DNA from 4 places in the Agrobacterium sp. NPDC090283 genome. Region 3 is predicted to be linked to each of the others. Evidence: predicted binding sites of a transcription regulator. Region 3 holds the regulator's gene; each other region holds the start of a gene.

Region 1 (5,786 bases), on a different contig from region 3:
CGGGACAGCAAGGATCCGGCCTGGCAGGCGGTTTCCAAGAACCGTCGTTCGCTGCTGCCCTTCGGCGCGATTGCCATGCGCGAAGTCTTGCGGGTGATGAAGCCGGCAAAGATCGCCTTCTCCGCGCAGGGCGTGCGTGAAGGGTATCTCTATTCGCTGCTGACGGAAGCCGAGCGCGAATCCGATCCGCTGCTGGTCGCGGCAGATGAGCTTGCCATCCTGCGCGCCCGCTCGCCGGAACATGCGCGCGAACTGGCGGATTGGAGCGGCCGCACCTTCCCGGTCTTCGGTGTCGATGAGACGGATGAGGAAAGCCGTTACCGGCAGGCGGCCTGCCTTCTTGCCGATATCAGCTGGCGCGCCCATCCGGATTATCGCGGATTGCAGGCACTCAACATCATCGCGCATTCTTCCTTCGTCGCAATCACCCATCCCGGCCGCGCCTATATTGCGCTTGCCAATTATTATCGCTTCGAAGGTTTGAACGACAACGGCACCACCCAGCCGCTCGCCGTCATGGCGGGCGACCGTTTGCAGGAGCTTGGGAAATTGCTCGGTGGCCTGCTGCGTGTCGTCTACCTCTTTTCGGCCTCAATGCCGGGTGTCGTCGATCACCTGAAATTCCGCAAATCCGGCAATCCCGATCTGGACCTGGAATTCGTCGTGCCGCACGATTATTGCGATTTCGCCGGCGAGCGGCTGGATGGCCGTTTGCAGCAGCTGGCGAGACTGACGGGCAAGCGGCTGGCCTTCGTATTCGAGTAACGAACGGCGATGCCCTGTTTTGCGGCGCTGGTTACGACCAGCGCTCGCAAAAGGCTTCGATGTCGCTCGACTGAAAGTCGGAAAGCCTGGCCATGATCGTTTCGAAGGGCCAGTCCCACCATGCGAGTGAAGCAAGTTTTTCCGCGATGGATCGCGAAAATCGCTCGCGAATGATTTTCGCGGGGACGCCGCCGACGATCGTGTAGGGTGGCACATCTCTGGTAACAACGGCCCCGGCGGCAAGTACGGCGCCATCTCCAACCTTAACGCCCGGCAAAACGATAACCCCGTGACCGATCCAGACATCGTGCCCGATGATGGCGCGATCCTGTCTCCGCTGGTCGAAAAAGGCGTCGTCGCGCACCGTATCGGCGGCGTAATATTCCGGGCAATAGCTGAAACGATGCATCGATGGCCGGTCCATCGGATGGTTGGGGGCGCCTATCCTGACCTCCGCGGCGATGGCGCAGAACTTTCCGATTGTCGCATCTCCCACCATGCAACGGGGGCCAAGATAGGAATAATCCCCGAGTTCGGCGTTGTGCAGGGAGGTGTCAGCCAGAATTTCGCAGCATTCGCCGATATTTGAATCTCTTATGCTCGCCGTCGCATGGATGACGGTCTCTGCGATTTTCGGGCGCTTGATCTGTGCGGTCGAATCCATTCCAGCCTCCGGATTTGCGTCTGCTTAACCGGCGATGATGAAGGCGCTGTGACGTGGAATGGCCAAAGAAGTCCGGTCAGGCCGGGCATTCCTTCCAAATGCAGGCCTCGCGCGATGCCGCGTGAACCGAATCTTGTCTTCCCGCAGGATGTGTCACTCGCCCGGGACATCCGCAGCGGCAGGTTTTTTCTTAAAGTAGTGGTCGGATATGTTCTGAGCGTTTCGAATGATGTGGCCGGCGATTTCGGGGTCTCCCCCCTCGAAGGTCTCCGGGTTCGCCCCGCATAACATCAGGAAGAGTTGCTGGTGTGCGACAGCGGCAAAATAGTCATGAGGCGGCGGCTGCATGTCTGAATCGGCGGCCTGGAATGCCTCGGCGACCTCCTTGCTGGTGCGCTCGAGCGCCGCGTGAATGGTGGCCATCATCGCGGCTTCTTTGCGGTGCAATAGATCCTGAATTTGCCGCTCCGCCGGTGTCAGGACCGGGCAACTCTCATTCATCGAAATCTCTCCTGTCGGTGCGCCCATTTCGCTGACCGATAGTATCGTATGGATTGTGTCGGCTTTGCGGGAAAGACTGAAATCGTGGTGGCGAAACGAAACACAATAGCTGAACGCATGCTGGGTTTCGCCGGGCGAAACGGCAACAGACTGGCAGTCCTCGCGCAAACGGCTCAGCCGTGCCCCAGCGCCTTGCGGATACACGCGCTGAGATAGGCATATTGCAACGGTGTTATCGTCGCCATGGCTTCCGTGCGGCTGGCAAGCCTGTCCTGATAGCCGACCGGAATATCGAATTGGCTAAAGGTGAAATCCCAACGGGTGCCTTCGACGATGTTATAAAAATGGTCGGCACCGCTGACCGCCGTTTTGGCAAGCTCACCGCCAAAAATATCCTGCACCACCAGCGCGGTGACGCTGCCTTGGCCCTTGGCGGGGTTTTCGCGCGACCAGAGGCCGCTCGTCTCGCCCGACCAGCTTTTCTTCAGGGCGTAATAAAGTCTCTCTGCATGGTCCTGCATGAAACGTCTTCTTTTCCGCAAGCATGTTTCGGTTAAAGCATTTCCAGCAAAAGTGTACTCGGTTTTGAGTCCGGAAATACGTAAAAACAAAGAGTTAGAGTAATGGAGGTGAACCGGTGTTCACCGGAATTGCTCTAGCTCCGGAGAATCGGAACGGAGCGCCCTGCAGACGTTGTGTCTGCCGGGCGCTCCGTCCGGATCATTGGCGGCTGCCAAAGTAAGTGACAGCAGCCCTGGTCTTATTTCGCGTCGAGCAGGTCCTTGACTTCCAGCAGCACGAATTCGTTGTCGTCAGCCTTGTCCAGCGCACGGCCGGCCGAGAAGGGCAGGTTGTTGTCATTGCCGACGATGATATGCGTGGCATCGACGCGGTCGACATTCTCGATGGTAACGAAAGGCATGTCGTAATAACCGTTGCCGCCACCCTGACGCTTCTTATTGTCAGGATCGGAAACCTTCATCAGGTCGATATAGCCGATCTTGCGCGCGGCCTTGCCGACATTGGCGTCGTTGAGTTCGATCTTGTAGATGCGCTTCAGCTTGGCAGGGCGGGCGAAGCAGTCCGCAGCCGGAGCCTTGGGGTCGGCGCAGGCCTTGTCGGCCGTGCCGGCGCCATTGTCGCGCTCGATGACGAGGGCGGTGGCCTCGTCCAGCATGTTGAAGTCGCCGATCGCCTCGCCGCCTTCCGCCAGCGGATAAAGCCAGCTGCGGCCGGTCCATGCCTTCTTGGCGGTGTCGAGTTCGATGATGCGCAGCGCGGTGGCGCCGTCTTCGGTTTTTTCCACCTGGCCGTCGGCCATGTAGAGCGGGCCTTCCAGCAGACCGTAAAGCTTCGAGCCATCCTTGGAGAGGGCCATGCCTTCATAACCGCCGGAACGCTTGAGATTGAAGGCAGGCATTTTCTGCGTCGGGTTGCCGGGCAGGGCGAGAGCCGGATGATCGGGAGACTTGACCTCGATGTCGCCAGCCTTGGTGGAAATCACGTCGGTCAGCTTGCCGTCGCGGGTGAATTTCAGGATGTAGGGGCCGAATTCCTCACCCACCCAGAAACCGTCAGCGACCGGCTGAATGGATTCGACGTCGAAATCCGCACCCGTCAGGTAACGCTTTTCGGTGCCTTCGAGAACGATGGGGAAGGGCGCCTTCATGTCGGGGTCGGAGAGGAACACGGTTTCAAGCGCGTTGACCTTGCCGGCATCCCAATCGAGTTTCAGATGGTGAAGCATCAGCATGGCGTCGCTGGAATTGAGCTTGGAACCGAAACCGTTGTCGGAAAGGCTCCAGAAGCTGCCGTCGGGCATGGTCTTGATGCCGGAAAAGCCCTGCATCGGCTGGCCGTTGAACGGCATGGAAAGGCCGGTCAGGCGCACGCCATCCTTGCCCGGCACGGTGCCGAGACCTTCGGCGCGCTTGCGGTCGGCGGTCGTGAACTTGGCGGAGGTCTTGAGATGTTCAGGCGCATCGGCCGGTGCCGCGATCATGGTGTTGGCCGGCAGAATGGCGTGGGAGACCAGCTTTGCCGGAAACTCCTTCTCAGCCGCATAAGAGGTGGTGGCAAGCGCGAGAACCGCGAAAGGCGCGAAAAGAATGTGCTTCATGATGGAGACCCCTCGATACCTGTTGAAGACAGGATTGACGCGATAGGGTCGTCGCATGACAGGCAGGTGATTGCCGTTTGAAGCTTTGATGAATTTTGATGACGGCCATCATCGGCAGACGGGCCGCATGGCTTTTTTGCCGCCGATGGCGCTTATGCGGCGGGCGCCTGATATTGGCTGAGCGTGCAGACACCGAGCGTCTGGCCACGGCCCTTCACCGCATGTTCGCCGAGATATTCGCTGCGCACGCCCTTGGGAAGCACCAGCTGATGGGCGAGATCGGCGGAAATCAGCACGGGATGGCCGAGCATCTTGCTCAGCGATTCGAGCCGCGAAGTCGTGTTCACCGTGTCGCCGAAATAGGTGATCTTGTGATGGTCGACGCCGATTTCCGCCGTGATGACCGGCCCGCCATGGATGGCGAAGCGCAGGCGCGGCACCTCGCCGAAGCGGGAGAGCCACATGTCGCGGGTGTTTTCAATGGTCGCCTGAATATCGAAAACGCAGCGCACACAGGCCGCCCGCCGGATCGCCATGTGATAGGGCCAGGTGATGATGGCGGCATCGCCAATATAGTCGTCGATGACGCCGCCGTGTTTTCTGACCGGCGCCGCATAGCTTGCAAAGATTTCGCCGAGAAATTCCTGGGCCTTCAGGTCGCCATGGGTTTCGGCGAAAGAGGTGGAACCGACGAGATCGATGAAGATGAAGACGCGGTCTTCGCTGACCGGGCGGCGATAACGGCCAAGAATGAGATCGATGAAGATATCGCGGCCGAGAAGCTCACGCACCCGCATGATGAAGACGATGATGCCGCAGACGATGAGGGTGAAGATCAGCGTCTGCACTTCCGCATGCACCGCCCGTTTCCAGGTGCCGGGAAAGATCCCGCTCAGCCACAGGATCGTGCCGCCGAGCCCGAAGCCGCAAAAGACGAGGATGGCGTAGATGATGAGGCCGACGGCGATATAGGCCGGTGTCGGCAAGGCGCTCACCTGCCGCGACAGGCCCGGCATGATATAACCGCGCTCGAATGCGAGGATGGGCGCGCAGGCAAACAGCGCATAGGTCGCCCCGATGAGTGCGCCGCCACCATATTCCAGAAAAGCGTAGGCCACGCCGCTGCCGGCCACGGCAACGAAGAGCACCACGTAATCCAGAATGGGCAGCAATTTTCTCATATCGGTTCTTGATCTCGGGAAGGGGAGGCTTTGGTCTCGGGAAAGAAAGGCAGGCCGCTCCCTTCGGGCGAAGCTTCTGTTCAGGTCATATGCGACATTAGTGTGGAAAAAGCGCCGCAAAAAGTGAGCAATCGGTAAGGTTGCATGAAGGATTGGTAAGGCTGTTGCGCTGTTGCCGCAAAATCGGCGTTGCCGCCGCTCTACGCCTAATAGGATGTTCTGTAATAGACGGTTTCAAGCGGGGATTGCGGCCGGTCGTCCTGCGAGCGGTTCGACCATTTGACGGGGAAGGCGGCAAAACGCAGCCGGTTGCCGTCGATCCATGCCCGGTCGAACAGGGTTTCTCCCTTGCGGGCGAAGGTGATGGCGGCGCAGGTGCGGCCGTCAACGTCGAAGGGAATGTTCTCCTTCCAGCCGCTCAAGCCGCAGCCCATGCCTTTCGGGTCGCGATTATAATGGTCGACGACGTCGCCGTCATTCGCTGTCATGGTGATCGCGGTGACTGTGTGGGCAAAGAGCAGGCCATCCTGGTCTTTCAGCCCGCCATCCAGCGTGC
Region 2 (5,786 bases), on a different contig from region 3:
GGATTTCGATCATCGATGCCCACCATTCGCCGAGCGCGAGATTTTTGGGATGCGCTTCCGGCTTGATGTCGCCTTCGAGCTTTCCAAAAAACACATAATCGGGATTGGCCTCGCCCTGCTCCAGCGCCTTGTGACGGTCATCCGCATTGCCGCCGCCGACGATGAGCTTCGGCGTGAATTTTTCCACGGCCTCAGCGAGCGCCTCACCATTTCCGACCACATGCAGCCCATCCGCCTTCACGCGGCCGGCGACCCGGCTGTCACCGGCGATGAGCGCCGCCGCCCCCGCCTTCTGGATGATGGGCACGATCAGCTCGGCACGTTTCTGGAAAGCGGCATCATCCAGACCATATTGCGGAATGATGACGGAAGCGACATCGCCGCCCCGCAATGCGTCTTCCACCTCTGTCGCCTGCTTTTGCGCGTCATCCGATTGCGGAACGATCAGGACAAGGCGGCAACGGTCTTCAACTAGGGTCATCGGTTCGTCCATTTCAGACAGAAGACGCTTACCGCGCAATCTGCACTCGTTTTCATATGACAAATCCGATAAACCGGACCGGCGAAAGGATCAACCGTCCATCCATGCTCACCGATTTTCATTTTTATCTTGTCGCCATCCCCGCAGTCGTGCTCGTCGGCCTTTCCAAGGGCGGGCTGGGCGGCGCTCTGGCCCTGATGGGCGTGCCTTTGATGGCGCTTGCCGTCTCACCGGTACAGGCGGCGGCGATCTTCCTGCCGATCCTGATCGTCATGGATCTTGTGGCGCTGTGGGCGTGGCGGCACCATAATCACCGGGAAACGCTGCTCATCATGCTGCCCGGCGCCATCGCCGGTATCGCGCTCGGCTGGGCGACCTCGAGCCTCATATCTGCCGATGCCATGCGTCTCGTCGTCGCCTCGGTCACGATCCTGTTCGTGCTGCGTTATTTCCATGAGAGTTTCAAAAGCCGGAAGGGCCAGGAAATTCCGGCCAAACCGCAAAGACCGGCTGCCGCCACGCTTTGGTCGAGCCTTTCCGGTTATGCGAGCTTCGTGGCCCATGCCGGTGGACCGCCCTTTCAGATTTATGTCCTGCCGCTGAAGCTCGATCCCAAGACCTATACCGGCATGAGCGTGCGTTTCTTCGCCATCATGAATGCGATCAAGCTCATTCCCTATTTCGCGCTCGGCGCGCTCGATGCCACCAACCTCAAGACATCGGCGAGCCTGCTGCCGGTGGCGATGTTGGCGACGCTTGCCGGTGCAAGGGTGGTGAAATATCTGAAACCGGCCATCTTTTACCCGCTGATGTATACCATGGCGCTGATTGCGGCGCTGAAGCTCCTGTGGGACGGGCTGCCTTTCTAAAAATCGGCAATAAAAAGCTCTGGCAGCAGGTTTTCGCCGCCAGAGCTCGAAAGGCTCAGACCGCCCGGCCCTCATTCATCGAGGGTCGGCGGTCTGGCATAAATCAATGTCTTGTCGAGGCCTTGAGCCTCTGCAGTTCATCCTTCAGGCGCAGTTTTCGACGTTTAAGGTCCGCGATCTCTCTATCGTCAGACGACGGGGAAGCAAGAATACTTTCGAGCTCCTCCTCCAGAGCACCGTGTTTCTTTTCGAGCGATGCAATATGAGCCTGAATGGTCATGCGGCACGTCCTTCCTTTTTGAACCTACCTCCAGCTCTCCATCGCTGGAGTTTCAGGTTTACGACGGCAATGTGACACGGATCGCGCCGCTTGTCGAAGGCGAAATGAAGGCAATAAGTGGGCAATTTGGTCGCAAGGGATAACTTCCCGTTACCGCGATTTGATGATAGAGCCTCCAGAACGGATGACATACGCGCCGGAGCCGATCCGGCGGCATAAAATGGGGATGACGAGATGCCCGATCAGGACCAGGCGGACATCAGGCTCACGCTGGCGCGGCTGCGCCAGGAGCATGAGGATTATGACGCGGCGATCAACGCGATGATCCAGACCAGCTGCGATGCGCTGAGAATACAGCGCATGAAAAAGAAGAAGCTGGCCGTCAAGGACAAGATGACCCAGCTGGAAGACCAGGTCATTCCCGATATCATCGCCTGAGCCGGAGAGATTACGTGACAGCAGAAACGCCCCCCGTCGCCATCATCATGGGCAGCCAGTCCGACTGGGAGACCATGAAGAACGCCGCCGATACGCTGGATGCGCTCGACATCGAATACGAAGCCCGCATCATTTCCGCCCACCGCACCCCGGACAGGCTTTATGATTTCGCCAATGGCGCGAAGGACGAAGGCTTCAAGGTCGTTATCGCCGGCGCCGGCGGGGCCGCCCATCTGCCGGGCATGACGGCGGCCATGACGCCGCTTCCGGTCTTCGGCGTTCCGGTACAATCGAAGACCATGTCCGGTCAGGACAGCCTCTATTCCATCGTGCAGATGCCAGCCGGCATTCCCGTCGGCACGCTCGCCATCGGCAAGGCCGGCGCGATCAACGCAGCCCTTCTCGCTGCCGCGGTTCTGGCGCTGAGCGATGAGGACCTCGCCGACCGGCTGGATGCCTGGCGTGCGCGCCAGTCGGCGGCTGTCGCGGAATATCCCATGGACAGCGCCCAGTGACGACAAATGTGATGGCAAAGACGACCAACCTGACCATCGGCATCATCGGTGGCGGGCAGCTCGGGCGTATGCTGGCGATGGCCGCAGCCCGCCTCAACCACCGCACCATCGTGCTGGAACCGCAGGCCGATTGTCCGGCTGCGCAGGCCTGCAACGACCAGATCGTCGCGGAATATGACGACGAAAAGGCGCTTGCCGAACTTGCAAGCCGCTGCGATGTCGTCACCTACGAATTCGAAAACGTGCCCGTCGCAGCCGCCGAGAAACTCAGCGCTTCCGTGCCCGTTTACCCGCCGGCGCAGGCGCTCAGCGCCTCGCAGGATCGCTTGACGGAGAAACGCTTCCTTAACGGTTGCGGTATTCCCACCGCCGATTTTCGCGCCGTGGACAGCCAGGACGAACTGGAAGCCGCCGTGACCGCCTTCGGTGGCAAGGGCGTGCTGAAGACCCGCCGCATGGGTTATGACGGCAAGGGCCAGCGTCTCTTCCGGGGTGGTGAGGACCTCAGGGGCGCCTTTTCGGCGCTCGGCGGCGTGCCGCTGATCCTCGAGAGCTTCATCGCCTTCGAGCGGGAGATTTCGATCATCGCTGCCCGTTTCCAGGACGGTACGGTTACCTGCTATGATCCGGCCGAAAATGTCCATCTGAATGGCATTCTGCATACGTCGACGGTACCGGCGGCGCTTTCGCATGCCGCGCGGGCTGTTGCCGTGCAATCGGCGGAGAAGCTTCTCGCCGCGCTCGACTATGTCGGAGTCATCGGCATCGAGTTCTTTGTCCTGCCGGATGGTTCGCTGGTTGCCAATGAGATGGCACCGCGTGTCCACAATACCGGCCACTGGACGGAAGCGGCCTGCGTGATTTCACAGTTCGAACAGCATATCCGGGCCGTCTCGGACCTCGCACCCGGCAACACGGAGCGCCACTCCGATTGCGTCATGACCAACCTCATCGGCGACGACATCGACGATGTACCGGCATGGTTGTCGAAAAAAGACTGTCTCGTGCATCTCTATGGCAAGACGGAAGCACGGCCGGGCCGCAAGATGGGCCATGTGACCGAGCTTTTGCGCACAGGAAAAGCCTAGTCTTTTAAGGCAAAGACGCGGCCGAGTGTTGACAGGCAGGGCTCAAACGGGTATCTGCCTGCCAACCGAAAAGAGCGCGCCCCGTTGCGCGCTTTTGATTGTTTGAATAAGCACGGCAGAAACCGTGCAAAACTGCGGACCAGTAAAATGAAGATCAAGAATTCGCTTAAAGCGCTTAAGGCCCGTCATCGCGATAACCGCCTGGTTCGCCGCAAGGGCCGCGTCTACATCATCAACAAGCAGAACCCGCGCTTCAAGGCTCGTCAGGGCTGATTGACTGCGGCTGCGGTTCGCGATTGAACGCGCGGATCACTTTGTTGACAGTGCAGAAGTTTGCATTTGATATTGGGCGCAGTCGGGTTAAGCTTTAACCCATGCGCCCAAATCGTTTTTGCACGGCTATCTTCCTCGCTCAGGGTTTCCTGTCTGCCGGCCTCCTGATTCCGGGAATGGCCGCCATTGCTCATGCGGCGGACGGACAACAGCCTGCCGTGGCAGAGGCCGCGCCTTCCCCTGCCAAGACCATCGACACTCTTTTCGCATCGCTGAAAAAAGAGCGCAACGCGGTCAAGGCGCGCAGCATCGCCAACCAGATCGCCTCCGAATGGAATGATTCCGGCAGCGCGACGATCAATCTCCTGATGCAATGGGCGGGCGAAGCTGCGGATGAAAAGCGCAACGCCGCCGCCTATGATTTTCTCGATCAGGTCATTCTGCTCGACCCGAACTATGTGCAGGCGCCCTATCGCCGCGCCATGGTGCATTTCGCCGATGGCGATACCCGCAAGGCGATGGCGGACATCAATCTGACCCTCGAAAAAGAGCCGCGCTATTTTCCGGCGCTCGCAAGCCTTGCCAACATCCTCGAAGCCTCCGGCCGCGACGAGCTGGCACTGAAGGCCTGGGAACGCTATCTGGCGGTTTACCCCGCAGACAAGGACGCCCGCAAGGAAGCCGCCGATCTCTCGGAAAAGCTGGCGGGCACACGCGGCTAATATTGATCGTCGCTGATTTTATTTATTGGATTTAATAGGGCTGTGTTTTGAAAGAGCGGAATGAGTTCGAGGCGGCAGAGAGGCTTTTAAACTCTATCGGAGACAATCCGAGTTTCGACATCAGCGAATTCATTGAACGCATTTCCGTGGCGGAAGACTGGGGAAAACTCATAGTCGCCCACATCTATCTGGACCACATTATCACCGAAGTTTTGAATACCCACCTGGATCATCCAACCGCTTACTTCAATGGTCATCGATCGTTCGCTGAAAAACTCAGTTTATGTCAGGCCATGGGATATTTTCGCGATAAATTTGGCGACGTTCTAAAAGCCATAAACAATTCACGAAATAAGTTTGCACACAAATTGGTGTTTCATGTTTCGGATGAGGAGAAACGCAATTTGTTTCGTACCCTCACGACAGAGCGCCCCACATCCGAAGTGACACGGTCCGACGGTTTCGAGGAATTTCTCTTCACGATCGTTATATTTGCGGAAATCTCACGATCAGCAGAAGAACGACACGCTGAATTGTCAAAAGAGCAAGAGGCCGTGAGCAAAAAAATCCTCGAACTCCTTATCGCCAACAAAGACATGTTGGGCGATAAATTTTTGCCGTAGGGCGCAGCCGTGTGCGCCCTACGCAAAATCATGATCATTCCATGCCGAGCGCGGCCATATAGGTCTGGAGAATGGTTTCTTCCTCGATGCGCTCATTGGCATCCTTCTTACGCAAGCGGATGATCGTGCGGATCGCCTTGGTATCGTAACCGCGACCCTTCGCCTCACCAATTACATCTTTGATATCGCCCTGAATGGCGGCTTTCTCTTCTTCCAGACGCTCAATACGTTCAATAATCTGACGCAGTTCTGCGGCGGCTACGGTCTCTGTGGTGCTTGTTTCGTCCATCATATCATCCTTTATTGGCGGCCCGCATCTGAGCCTTGTTCATTACATCCGGGCGAAGCCCTCGCCGGTCGCTGCCAGCGGGCAGTAAAATTCCGGCCTGTGAACTGCCCACTGAAAGGCGTCCCGTCAAGTCGTTTCCGTCGATCGGCAGCTATTCCTTGGGGCGGTTCTGCTCAAAGGCGGCTTTCTGGGCATCACTTGCCTCCGC
Region 3 (5,786 bases):
TCCACGGCCCTGCCGGTGCAGATTTACATGTGGGCGAACGAAGCCGAGCGCGCCTTTGTCGAAAGGACATCTGGCGCTATCATCATCCTGCTTTTGTTCCTCATCGTCATGAATGTTGGCGCAATCCTGTTGCGTCGCCGCTTCGAACGGCGCTGGTAGAGGGAGCTTGAGCAATGAACATGTTGTCGGAAGCAGCAGTTGAAAAGGCGCTGGACAAGAAAATGAATGAAGTCTCATACAAGATGATCGGCAAGGACGTTTCGGTTTATTACGGCGAAAAGCGCGCGCTTTACGACGTGAACCTCAACGTTCGGGAAAATACGGTGACGGCGCTGATCGGCCCGTCCGGCTGCGGTAAATCCACCTTCCTGCGTACCCTGAACCGTATGAATGATACGATCGACGGCTGCCGGGTCACCGGCAAGATCACGCTCGACACCGACGATATTTACGATCAGCAGATCGATGTCGTGGAACTGCGCGCCCGTGTCGGCATGGTGTTCCAGAAGCCGAACCCCTTTCCGAAGTCGATCTACGAGAATATTTCCTACGGCCCGCGCATCCACGGTCTCGCCCGCAACAAGGCGGATATGGATCAGATCGTCGAGCAGAGCCTGCAGAAGGCGGGTCTCTGGAACGAGGTGAAGGATCGTCTGCACGAATCCGGCACCGGCCTTTCCGGTGGTCAGCAGCAGCGTCTGTGCATTGCCCGCGCGGTTGCCGTCAGCCCGGAAGTGATCCTGATGGACGAGCCCTGCTCGGCGCTGGACCCGATTGCGACCGCAAAGGTCGAGGAGCTGATCCACGAGCTGCGCACCAATTATACGATCGTCATCGTCACGCACTCCATGCAGCAGGCGGCCCGTGTTTCCCAGCGCACGGCCATGTTCCATCTTGGCCATCTTGTCGAGGAAAACGAAACCGACAAGATGTTCACCAATCCCGACGACCAGCGCACGCAGGACTACATCATGGGCCGCTTCGGCTGATCCCGGCCGGCGCTTTATCGAAACCGAACAAGACTGGTGCCTCTGCCGTGCCCGCTTCCGGGCACGCGCATGCGGGCCGAGCCGGAGGACTAGACCATGACACAGACAACAACCCATTCGCATATCGTTTCCGTCTATGACGATGAATTGAAGTTTCTGACGCGCCGCATCGCGGAAATGGGCGGTCTTGCGGAACAGATGTGCGCCGACGCCGTGCGTGCGCTCGTCAATTCCGATGCCGCGCTTGCGCAGAAGGTCATTTCCGACGATACGATCCTCGACCATTCCGAGCGGGAGATCGGCGACAAGGCCATCGTCACCATCGCCAGACGCCAGCCGATGGCGGCCGATCTTCGCGAGATCATCGGCACCCTGCGTATCGCCGGCGACCTCGAGCGCGTCGGTGATCTCGGTAAGAACACCGCCAAGCGCGTCATCGCGGTTGCCGGAACCGGCGTGCCGCGCAAGCTCGCCCGCGGCATCGAGCATCTGTCGGAGCTGGCACTGGTGCAGCTCAAGGAAGTCCTTGACGTCTATTCCACACGTTCCGCCGAGAAGGCCAATGCCATCCGCGAGCGCGACGAAGAAATCGACGCCATGTATACGTCGCTCTTCCGCGAGCTTCTGACCTACATGATGGAAGATCCGCGCAACATCACCACCTGCACGCATCTTCTTTTCTGCGCCAAGAACATCGAGCGTATCGGCGACCACGCCACCAATATCGCCGAGACGATCTATTACATGACCACCGGCAGCCAGCCGGAGGGCGAGCGTCCGAAGGACGACAGTTCCAACACGCTCGGTTCGGTGACCGAGTAACAGACAAGCAGCGGCTTGCGGAGTTAGCATATGGTGCCCAAGATTGCAGTTGTGGAAGACGAGGAAGCGCTGAGCGTCCTGCTTCGTTACAATCTCGAGGCTGAGGGATATGACGTCGACACGATACCCCGTGGCGACGAGGCGGAAATCAGGCTGCAGGAGCGTATTCCGGATCTTCTCATCCTGGACTGGATGTTGCCCGGCGTTTCCGGCATCGAACTGTGCCGGCGGCTTAGAATGCGGCCGGAAACCGAACGCCTGCCCATCATCATGCTGACGGCGCGCGGCGAGGAAAGCGAACGGGTTCGTGGCCTTGCCACCGGTGCCGACGATTATGTCGTCAAGCCGTTCTCGACGCCGGAACTCATGGCCCGCGTCAAGGCCATGCTGCGCCGGGCTCGTCCCGAGGTTCTGTCTTCGGTGCTGAAATGCGGTGATATCGAACTGGATCGCGAGACCCATCGCGTTCACCGCAAAAGCCGCGAAGTGCGCCTCGGTCCGACGGAGTTCCGGCTGCTGGAATTCCTGATGACCTCTCCGGGCCGGGTATTCTCCCGCTCGCAATTGCTGGACGGCGTCTGGGGCCACGATATCTATGTGGATGAGCGTACCGTCGACGTGCATGTCGGGCGTCTGCGCAAGGCGCTCAATTTTTCGCATATGCAGGATGTCATCCGCACCGTGCGCGGCGCCGGATATTCGATGGAAGCCTGAGCAAAACCGAAACCGATGGTTTCACTTAGGATAATTCCCCAAAAATCAGAAGGCCCGGGACCGGAATGGTGTCGGGCCTTTCGATTTTGAGCCTTCCGCAAATGCGGCACCCCTGTCATTCTTGAGGGTGATGGACGTCCGCTGAAATCCGGATTGCGCAGTGAAGCCTCTCAGGAGGAAGGATGCGGCACGCCGCCGACGAATTCAGAGCATTTGCAGTAAGGGACGCGTCGCGGTTTGCGTCCGCAGATTGCGCAAGAACAAGGATTGGAGCGCCTCTTAAACAATGCGTGCTGCAAGGCGGAGCCGCCTTGAATTTCGCCATAAAAAAACGGGCCCGAAGGCCCGTAGTTTTTGAGTGTCGAATGCGTGCCGCAACACTCAAGCCTTGCGACGCTCGCTTACCGGCTGGTAGGCGAGCTTTGCATGGAACTTGCAATAGGGCGAAGATTCCAGTGCTTCACAACCGCAGAAATGGAAATCGTCTTTCAAGGGGTCGCCAACCGGCCACTTGCAGGTGCGTTCCGTCAGTTCCGTCAGCGTCAGGCGACGGGAAATTGGCGTAACGACGTTCTTGGAAGGAACGTATTCGAGAACTTCGGCGGTCTCGATATCGATCTCCTCGTGCAGCGCCGTTGCCGCGTTGGAGCGGTTCAAGGCCCGCGCGGGGGCTGCGCTGACGCGGTTTGCGAAATTCGTCGCGCGTGGGGCGGGGGCGGCAGCGCGCTTGGGCGCGGAACGCGCCGAAGTGACCGGGCCGCCGGCCTTCACGCGGCCAGGCAGGTTAAGGCGATGGACCTTGCCGATCACGGCATTGCGGCTGACGCCGCCCAGCTGCGCCGCTATCTGGCTGGCGCTAAGCCCCTCGGACCACAATTTCTTGAGTTTTTCGACCCGCTCGTCTGTCCAGTTCATGCCGCTTCTCCGCTCGTCGCGTATAATGTCGGCAGAATCCCTCTCCGTCTCGCGGGCGTGCCGCGAGCGTGGTTTCCGCCGGATTTTTGGTGACTAGTTCCGCCGCAATGCAGTCTAGTAATTAGCGATTAACCTAGTGCCAGCCTGACTCCGTGGCAAGAGTCGCGGGAATCATCTGGAATCGATTTTCCGGTTTTCCCCAACTTGCTGGCGAGTTGAGTCTGAAAGGCAACACCTTGGGCCTCGCCGTCCGCCTCCTACTAGTGCTTGAGAAGCCCGGGAAACGCGGACTTTTGTTGACATCGGCAGGCGAAGTGACAATAGTGCCCCTGCCGCCGCGAGGCGGCATTTTTGATTTTCAGGCAAGGGATAACCCCGAAAGCCTATTGACAACCGTCTGACAGCGCATCCGCGCAAGGAGTGATACAGCCATGGCCGAAGCCGCCGCGCCATTGTTCGATACGTTTGCAAGAGCCCCCCTGCGCTTCGAGCGAGGCGAGGGCGTCTGGCTGTTCACGGAAAGCGGCGAACGATATCTGGATTTTGCAGCCGGTGTCGCGGTCAACTCGCTGGGCCACGCCCATCCGCACCTCGTGGAAGCGATCAAGACCCAGGCCGAGAAGGTCTGGCACGTTTCGAACCTTTATGAAGTACCGGGCCAGGAAAAGCTTGCAAAGCGCCTGACGGAAGCGACATTCGCGGACAAGGTCTTCTTCACCAATTCCGGCGCGGAAGCGCTGGAATGCGCGATCAAGACCGCGCGCCGTTATCATTATTCCAAGGGACATCCGGAAAAGTTCCGGATTATCACCTTCGAAGGCGCCTTTCATGGCCGTACGCTGGCGACGATCGCCGCCGGTGGTCAGCAGAAATATCTCGAAGGTTTCGGTCCCAAGGTCGAGGGTTTCGACCAGGTGCCCTTCGGTGATGTCGATGCGCTGAAGGCCGCGATCACGGCTGAGACGGCCGCGCTTCTGATCGAGCCCATTCAGGGCGAAGGCGGCATTCGCGCGCCCAGCAAGGAATTTCTGCAGCTGCTGCGGTCGCTCTGCGACGAGCATGGCATGCTGCTGATTTTCGATGAGGTGCAGACCGGTGTCGGCCGCACGGGCAAGCTCTTCGCCTATGAGCAGACGGGTGTTGCGCCCGATATCATGGCGGTTGCCAAGGGTATTGGCGGCGGTTTCCCGCTCGGCGCGTGCCTTGCGACGGCGGATGCCGCTTCCGGCATGACGGCAGGCGTGCATGGCACCACCTATGGCGGCAACCCGCTGGCCATGGCTGTTGGCAATGCGGTGCTCGATGTCGTCCTCTCCGAGGGCTTTCTGGAAAAGGTTCGTGATGTCGCGCTGGTCTTCCGCCAGGGCCTTGCCTCGCTGAAGGATCGTTATCCTGATGTCATCGAGGAAATTCGCGGCGAAGGCCTGCTTCTCGGCATCAAGGCCAAGGTTCCATCGGGCGAACTGCTGCAGGCCATGCGCACCGAGCATCTGCTGGGCGTGCCGGCGGGCGATAACGTCATCCGTCTTCTGCCGCCGCTCGTCACCACGGCGGAAGAGGCCCGCGAGGGTCTGGCACGCGTGGAAGCGGCCGCCGCCTCCCTGACAGCGAAACAGGCGAAAATCGCCTGAGGAAACAATAAAGGGCGGGCCTCTTCCCCGAGGCTCGCGAGCATGGGACAGTTTGAAATGGCTTCACCTAAACATTTTCTCGACCTGTCGGCCGTCAGCTCGCAGGACCTGCGGGCAATTCTCGACGATGCCCGGGCGCGCAAGGCCGCCACCAAGGCCGGAACGGCGGAAAAGCCGCTTGCCGGCAAGATGCTGGCAATGATCTTCGAAAAACCTTCGACCCGCACCCGCGTCTCCTTCGATGTCGGCATGCGCCAGCTCGGTGGCGAGACGCTTTTCCTCTCTGGTACTGAAATGCAGCTCGGTCGCGCCGAGACGATCGGCGATACGGCCAAGGTCCTGTCGCGTTATGTCGACGCCATCATGATCCGCACGACGGATCATTCGCGCCTGCTGGAGCTTGCCGAACATGCGACGGTGCCGGTCATCAACGCCCTGACGGATGACACGCATCCCTGCCAGATCATGGCTGACATCATGACCTTCGAGGAACATCGCGGCCCCGTCAAAGGCAAGACCATTGCCTGGACGGGTGACGGCAACAACGTCCTGCATTCCTTCGTGGAAGGCTCAGCCCGTTTCGGTTACCGCATGACGATGGCCGTGCCGATGGGCTCCGAACCCCATGACAAGTTCCTGAACTGGGCGCGCAACAATGGCGGCGAGATCATGCTGTGCCATGATGCCGACAAGGCCGTTGCGGGTGCGGACTGCG
Region 4 (5,786 bases), on a different contig from region 3:
GTTTCTTCTCCCCGCCGGGGAGAAGTCCGCGGCAGCGGGATGAGGGGGTGAGGGTCGAGATAGATCGAGAGCTAGCCCCCTCATCCGACCCTTCGGGCCACCTTCTCCCCGGCGGGGAGAAGAAATTTGCCGCACCTTCGTACAGCAATCGCCCTGTTTATGAAGAAGATTCGGCGTTAACCACGCCTTCCGGAAACCGTCGCAATCACCGATCCCTAAACCGGTTGGTGATCGGATAACGCCGGTCACGCCCAAAGTTCTTCTTGGTGATCTTCACGCCCGGCGCCGATTGCCGGCGCTTGTATTCGGCGAGATAGAGCAGATGCTCCACCCGGTGCACGGTCGCCACATCATGGCCGCGCGCCAGAATTTCCTCGACCGACATTTCCTTCTCGACCAGGCATTCCAGAATATCGTCCAGCACCGGATAGGGCGGCAGCGAATCCTGGTCGGTCTGGTTGGGCCGCAATTCGGCCGACGGGGCCTTGGAAATGATATTGGCCGGGATCACCTCACCGGAAGGACCGAGCGCGCCCGGCGGCACATGGGCGTTGCGCCAGCTGGAAATGGCATAGACCTGCATCTTGTAAAGGTCCTTGATGGGGTTGAAACCACCATTCATGTCGCCATAAAGCGTGGCGTAACCCACTGACATCTCGGACTTGTTGCCCGTCGTCACCACCATCGAGCCGAACTTGTTCGAGACGGCCATCAAAATGGTGCCGCGCGTGCGGCTCTGCAGGTTTTCCTCGGTAATGCCCTCTTCCGTGCCCTCGAAGAGATCGGAGAGCGCCGAGAGGAACCCTTCCACCGGCTCCGAAATCGGCACGATATCGTAACGGCAGCCCAGCGCTTTCGCGCAATCGGCGGCGTCTTTCAGCGATTCTTCCGATGTATAACGATAGGGCAGCATGATGCAGCGCACCCGCTCCTCGCCCAGCGCATCGACAGCCAGTGCCGCGCAGATCGCCGAATCGATACCGCCGGAAAGGCCGAGAACCACGCTCTTGAAGCCGTTCTTGTTGACGTAGTCACGAAATCCCAGCATGCAGGCACGGTAATCCGCCTCCTCGCCTTCGGGAATTTTCGAGAATGGCCCGCTTTCGCAATGCCAGCCATCGGCAGTGCGTTTCCAGTCGGTGACGGCAAGTGTGGCCTCGAACTGGCTCATCTGGAAGGCAAGCGTCTTGTCGGCATTAAAACCGAAACTCGCGCCGTCGAACACCAGTTCGTCCTGCCCGCCCAGCTGGTTGGCGAAAACCAGCGGCAGGCCGCTCTCGATCACCTGTTTCAGCGCGACCTGATGGCGCACATCGAGCTTGCCGCGATAATAGGGCGACCCGTTCGGCACCAACAGGATTTCCGCCCCGCTTTCGGCGAGCGTTTCGCACACGCCCATGTCGTTCCAGATTTCCTCGCAGATCGGAATGCCGATGCGCACACCGCGAAAATTATAGGGACCGGAAATCGATCCTTCGGCGAAAACCCGCTTCTCGTCGAACTCGCCGTAATTCGGCAGGTCGATCTTGTCGCGCAGCGCGATGATCTTGCCGCCATCCAGCAGCGCCACAGAATTGTGCCGGCCCGTTTCGCCCTGTCGCGGAAAACCGATGACGACACCCGGCCCGCCATCGGCGGTCTCCGCCGCCAGCTCTTCCACCGCCTTCAGGCAGGCCTTCAGAAAAGCCGGCTTCAGCACCAGATCCTCCGGCGGATAGCCTGAAATGAACAGCTCGGTCAGAAGCAGAAGGTCGGCGCCCTGCGTTGCCGCATCGGCCCTTGCCTCGCGCGCCCTGGCGAGATTGCCCGCCACGTCGCCAACGGTGGGATTGAACTGCCCGACGGCAATCCGGAGATGGTTCTCTATATCGTGTCTGTCGCTCATGGCTTTTCAATACCGCGCCCGTGCCCGCTCCGCAACGCGGCAATTGCATGGCGGCATCCGTTACGCATGGCAGGCACGCGTTCACGCTAAGGTTATCGCCGCGCCAGCCAGGTTGCGCAAAGTTCATGTCGCGTTCATCGCGCTTATGTGACAGTTACATGACACTTTTGCGACGCCCGATTCATCTCCCCGGATTGGGCGGACGCCTGAAATACCGGAGTATGAGTTTGAGAGATTCGGCGCCAAAAACAACGGCTTCCGAAAAGGCTGGTTTCGTCTTTTCGCCCGCATGGACAAGGAGCCTTTCGAAGCTTTCGGCCGCGGCCCATCCGCTTGCCAATCTGACGGTCGCGTCGATCGTGCTCGTCGTGGCGCTGGAATGGATCGCCCGTGGTTCGCTCCATGATGTCGGTGTTTTCCTCACCTCCTCCGCCCGCCCGGGCATGACCACCATTGCCGCCGTGCTCACCCTTCTCGTCGCACTGGATGCACTTCTTGGCCGGCGTTATCTGTCCCTCATCGCAGTTGCGCCGCTCTGCGCGCTGACCGGGCTTATTTCCGCGCAGAAGCAGACCTATCTCTCCGATCCGCTTTATCCCTCCGACCTGCTGTTCGGCCGCCAGATACTTGAGCTTTTGCCCACGATGCTGAAGGCCCAACCGCTGACGGCGGTGCTGGTCGCTCTCGGCATCTGCGCCACGATTGCCGCTCTTGCGGCCCTCTGGCTGCTAGCGCGCCGTCATTCGCCCATCCTGCGTTGGCGCGAACGCGCCGCCGGTCTCGCGCTGGCGCTGCCGCTTCTTGCCGGCCTCGCCTCGCTGATGGATTATTCGCATTATTCCTGGGTCCGCGATCGCCTCAACATCATTCCCATGATGTGGGACCAGCAGGAAAATTACCGCCATAACGGTTTCCTGATGGCCTTCGCCTTCAATATTCCGATGGCCAACGTCTCGACCCCGCAGGGTTACGGCGAAAACAGCATTGCCGATCTTACCTCGGAACCCGCCTCTTTCGCCGCCAACAAGGGCGATTACCCCGATGTCATCATGCTGATGAGCGAATCGCTGTGGGATCCCGCCCGGCTCAAAAATGTGAACCTTTCTGCCGACCCGATGCCGACGATCCGCGCCAAACAGTCCGGCAATGTGTTTTCGCCCGAGTTCGGCGGCATGACGGCGAATGTGGAATTCGAGGCGCTGACCGGCTTTTCCAACGCCTTCCTGCCCTATGGCAGCATTCCCTATCAGCAATATATCCGCCGCCCCGTGCCCTCGCTCGCCAGCTTCTTCCGCGGTGAAGGTTATTCGGCAATCGCCATGCACCCGTTCCAGGAATGGTTCTGGAACCGCAAGCAGGTCTACGCGAATTTCGGCTTCGAGGAATTCCGCTCCGAAGAGACTTTGCCGGCCATGGAAAAACGCGGCAACTTCGCCTCGGACGATGCGCTGATGGACGAGATCATGGCGGCGGCCGAGAAGGCGCAGAACCCGCTCTTCCTCTTCGCCGTCACCCTGCAGGGACACGGCCCCTACGAGGCGACCCGTTACGCGGAAAACACCATAGGCATCGAAGGCGATCTCTCCGCCTCGGCCTCGCAGGCACTCGCCACCTATTCCCAAGGGGTGGCGGAAGCTGACGAAGCGCTGCTGAAACTGATGCGCTGGGCAAAGAAGCGCGACCGCGAAACCATCATCGTCCTCTTCGGCGATCACCTGCCGCCGCTCGGCCAGACCTTCGTGGAAAGCGGCTACATGCCGGGCATGGTGGCCAGCCGCCGCGCACCGCTTGACGTGATGAAGAAGGAACACGAGACGCCGCTGGTCGTCTGGTCTTCCAAGAAGGGCGTGCGCAAGAATATCGGCACCATCAGCCCGGCGCTTCTGCCCTATCACGTGCTGAAGACGGCGGGCTTCTCCGATCCCTTCTACACCGGCACGCTCGGCGAGGTGCAGCAGGCCTTTTCCGTCATCGACCGGCATATGCTGGTGACGACCGATGGCAACGCCCTGCCCGACTGGTCTATTGCCCCGAACGCCGTTCCCGACGTGGTGCGCGACTACCGCCTGCTGCAATTCGACATGATGTTCGGCCAGCAATATGGCCGCGAGCGCTTCTTCCCCGGTTTCAACTGGCTGCACGAGGGCACGCCGGCGGTCTGATGATTTTCGGCGGCGACGCCTGAACCGCATGGTGGTGGAAATCGTTTGAATTCCGCCACCATGCGGGTTTATCTCGGGAAATATCCGCATCGCCCCACCAGAACCGGAGACACACCGTGTCAGATATCTCCGACTATATCGTTTCGCATTTCAAGCGCTCCTCCCGCGAAATCGGCGAAGTGGAGCGGCGCATTCTCGAACTGTCACATCAGAAAAAGCTGATTTCGACCGACACCAACGCGGAATTTTCCGCCGGCGCGAGTTTGGGCGACAGGCTGGCCGACAATATCGCCAGGGTCGGCGGCTCCTGGGGTTTTATCCTCGCATTCTGTTTTTTCCTGATCTTCTGGGCCGTGATCAATACCATCATCCTGACCACCGGCGCCTTCGATCCCTACCCCTTCATCTTCCTCAACCTGCTGCTTTCCATGCTGGCCGCCATTCAGGCGCCGATCATCATGATGTCGCAGAACCGGCAGGCCGCGCGCGACCGTTTCGAGGCCGCCAAGGATTACGAGGTGAACCTGAAGGCCGAGCTTGAAGTTCTTTCCCTGCACGAAAAGATCGATGTGAAGGTGCTGGCCGAACTGGCCGCGCTGCGCCAGGATCTTGCCGCGCTGCACCGCCATGTCACCCGCAAGGAAGACTGACGCCGGAAAAATTCATCCCCGCTTTTCCCCGCCCTGCCGCGTGCTGTTATCTTGTATCCAGTCCTGCCGGGTGGATGCCAGACGTGGTTGAAACCGAGGGACGGTTCTGATGGGGACGGTGGCGCGTTCGTGACGACAGAACCATTTCGCAAAGCGCGGTGCACGGCCCTTTGCGAGATACGGCATGGTGAAAGACCCGGCTGCGCAACGCATCCGACCCACACCAACCTCAACCAGAGCGCAGCCGGGCAATCGCCCGGCATCCTCACGCTATCCCCGTCCGGCAGCGCCGTGCGGGATGAAGCTGTTGGGGTTTTGGAGTATTTTCAGGAAGTGAGCGAAGGTGCGTGGGGCTTTACCCCCCCTCTGCCCTGCCGGGCATCTCCCCCTCAAGGGGGGAGATCGGCAAGTCGCTCCACCGTCACTTCATCTTTAGGCTTTGAGATGGGCGAGACCTCGCCGCAGATCGATCTCCCCCCTTGAGGGGGAGATGCCCGGCAGGGCAGAGGGGGGTAAAGCCCCGCGCACCTCCGCCCTCACCATGAATCACACAACCCGCTGAAAACCTCACCCCCAGTTACGAATCCGTCAGATTCTTGCGCTACAGATTGACGCAGGCGTTTGTTGCATTGCACTCTAGCGGGCAAGGCTGAAGGGGAATCACTCCCCGTCGTCAAAATGGCATCACGACCATTTCGCAGCGACGCCATGCCGGATGCGACATCCGGTATCGAAATACATTCTGTTCCGGGGTTTTTCATGCACCAGTTCGATCTGATTGTTGTCGGCAGCGGTCCGGCGGGAAGACGGGCCGCCATTCAGGCCGCCAAGCTTGAAAAGAGGGTTCTGGTCATCGAGAAAGGCAGCCGCGTCGGCGGCGTTTCGGTGCACACCGGCACCATCCCATCGAAGACCCTGCGCGAAACGGCGCTCAATCTCACCGGCTGGCGCGAGCGCGGTTTTTATGGCCGCTCCTATCGCGTCAAGCAGGAAATCGACGCCGAAGACCTGCGCCGCCGCCTGCTCATCACGCTTGACCATGAGGTCGAGGTGCTGGAGCACCAGTTCGCCCGCAACCGCGTGCAGCAC

The links. The regulator PhoB, encoded in region 3, activates phosphate uptake and scavenging genes when phosphate is short. The targets are predictions, from matches to a motif close to TGTCATNNANCTGTCAT.
Region 1: the regulator PhoB is predicted to act here: its motif matches at 1,467-1,483, upstream of ACIQUH_RS01450 (DapH/DapD/GlmU-related protein).
Region 2: the regulator PhoB is predicted to act here: its motif matches at 1,691-1,707, upstream of ACIQUH_RS08540 (YdcH family protein).
Region 4: the regulator PhoB is predicted to act here: its motif matches at 2,033-2,049, upstream of ACIQUH_RS18570 (LTA synthase family protein).

Annotation. Positions count from the first base shown of each region.
Region 1 is NZ_JBIVYG010000001.1:286,849-292,634, forward strand. Features, by position in the region: gene ppx (exopolyphosphatase) at 1-765, shown strand, start outside; gene ACIQUH_RS01450 (DapH/DapD/GlmU-related protein) at 797-1,429, opposite strand; gene ACIQUH_RS01455 (hypothetical protein) at 1,583-1,930, opposite strand; gene ACIQUH_RS01460 (hypothetical protein) at 2,104-2,451, opposite strand; gene ACIQUH_RS01465 (esterase-like activity of phytase family protein) at 2,691-4,049, opposite strand; gene ACIQUH_RS01470 (adenylate/guanylate cyclase domain-containing protein) at 4,202-5,230, opposite strand; gene ACIQUH_RS01475 (hypothetical protein) at 5,437-5,786, opposite strand, start outside.
Region 2 is NZ_JBIVYG010000004.1:253,815-259,600, reverse strand. Features, by position in the region: gene ACIQUH_RS08550 (thiamine phosphate synthase) at 1-481, opposite strand, end outside; gene ACIQUH_RS08545 (sulfite exporter TauE/SafE family protein) at 586-1,350, shown strand; gene ACIQUH_RS08540 (YdcH family protein) at 1,454-1,630, opposite strand; gene ACIQUH_RS08535 (YdcH family protein) at 1,865-2,068, shown strand; gene purE (5-(carboxyamino)imidazole ribonucleotide mutase) at 2,116-2,583, shown strand; gene ACIQUH_RS08525 (5-(carboxyamino)imidazole ribonucleotide synthase) at 2,595-3,671, shown strand; gene ykgO (type B 50S ribosomal protein L36) at 3,819-3,944, shown strand; gene ACIQUH_RS08515 (tetratricopeptide repeat protein) at 4,046-4,666, shown strand; gene ACIQUH_RS08510 (hypothetical protein) at 4,714-5,289, shown strand; gene ACIQUH_RS08505 (DUF2312 domain-containing protein) at 5,324-5,581, opposite strand; gene ACIQUH_RS08500 (DUF1244 domain-containing protein) at 5,730-5,786, opposite strand, start outside.
Region 3 is NZ_JBIVYG010000034.1:6,039-11,824, reverse strand. Features, by position in the region: gene pstA (phosphate ABC transporter permease PstA) at 1-159, shown strand, start outside; gene pstB (phosphate ABC transporter ATP-binding protein PstB) at 174-989, shown strand; gene phoU (phosphate signaling complex protein PhoU) at 1,086-1,811, shown strand; gene phoB (phosphate regulon transcriptional regulator PhoB) at 1,842-2,525, shown strand; gene ACIQUH_RS27195 (GcrA family cell cycle regulator) at 2,907-3,440, opposite strand; gene ACIQUH_RS27190 (aspartate aminotransferase family protein) at 3,872-5,071, shown strand; gene argF (ornithine carbamoyltransferase) at 5,129-5,786, shown strand, end outside.
Region 4 is NZ_JBIVYG010000013.1:83,232-89,017, forward strand. Features, by position in the region: gene ACIQUH_RS18565 (NAD+ synthase) at 206-1,885, opposite strand; gene ACIQUH_RS18570 (LTA synthase family protein) at 2,107-4,047, shown strand; gene ACIQUH_RS18575 (DUF1003 domain-containing protein) at 4,164-4,697, shown strand; gene sthA (Si-specific NAD(P)(+) transhydrogenase) at 5,457-5,786, shown strand, end outside.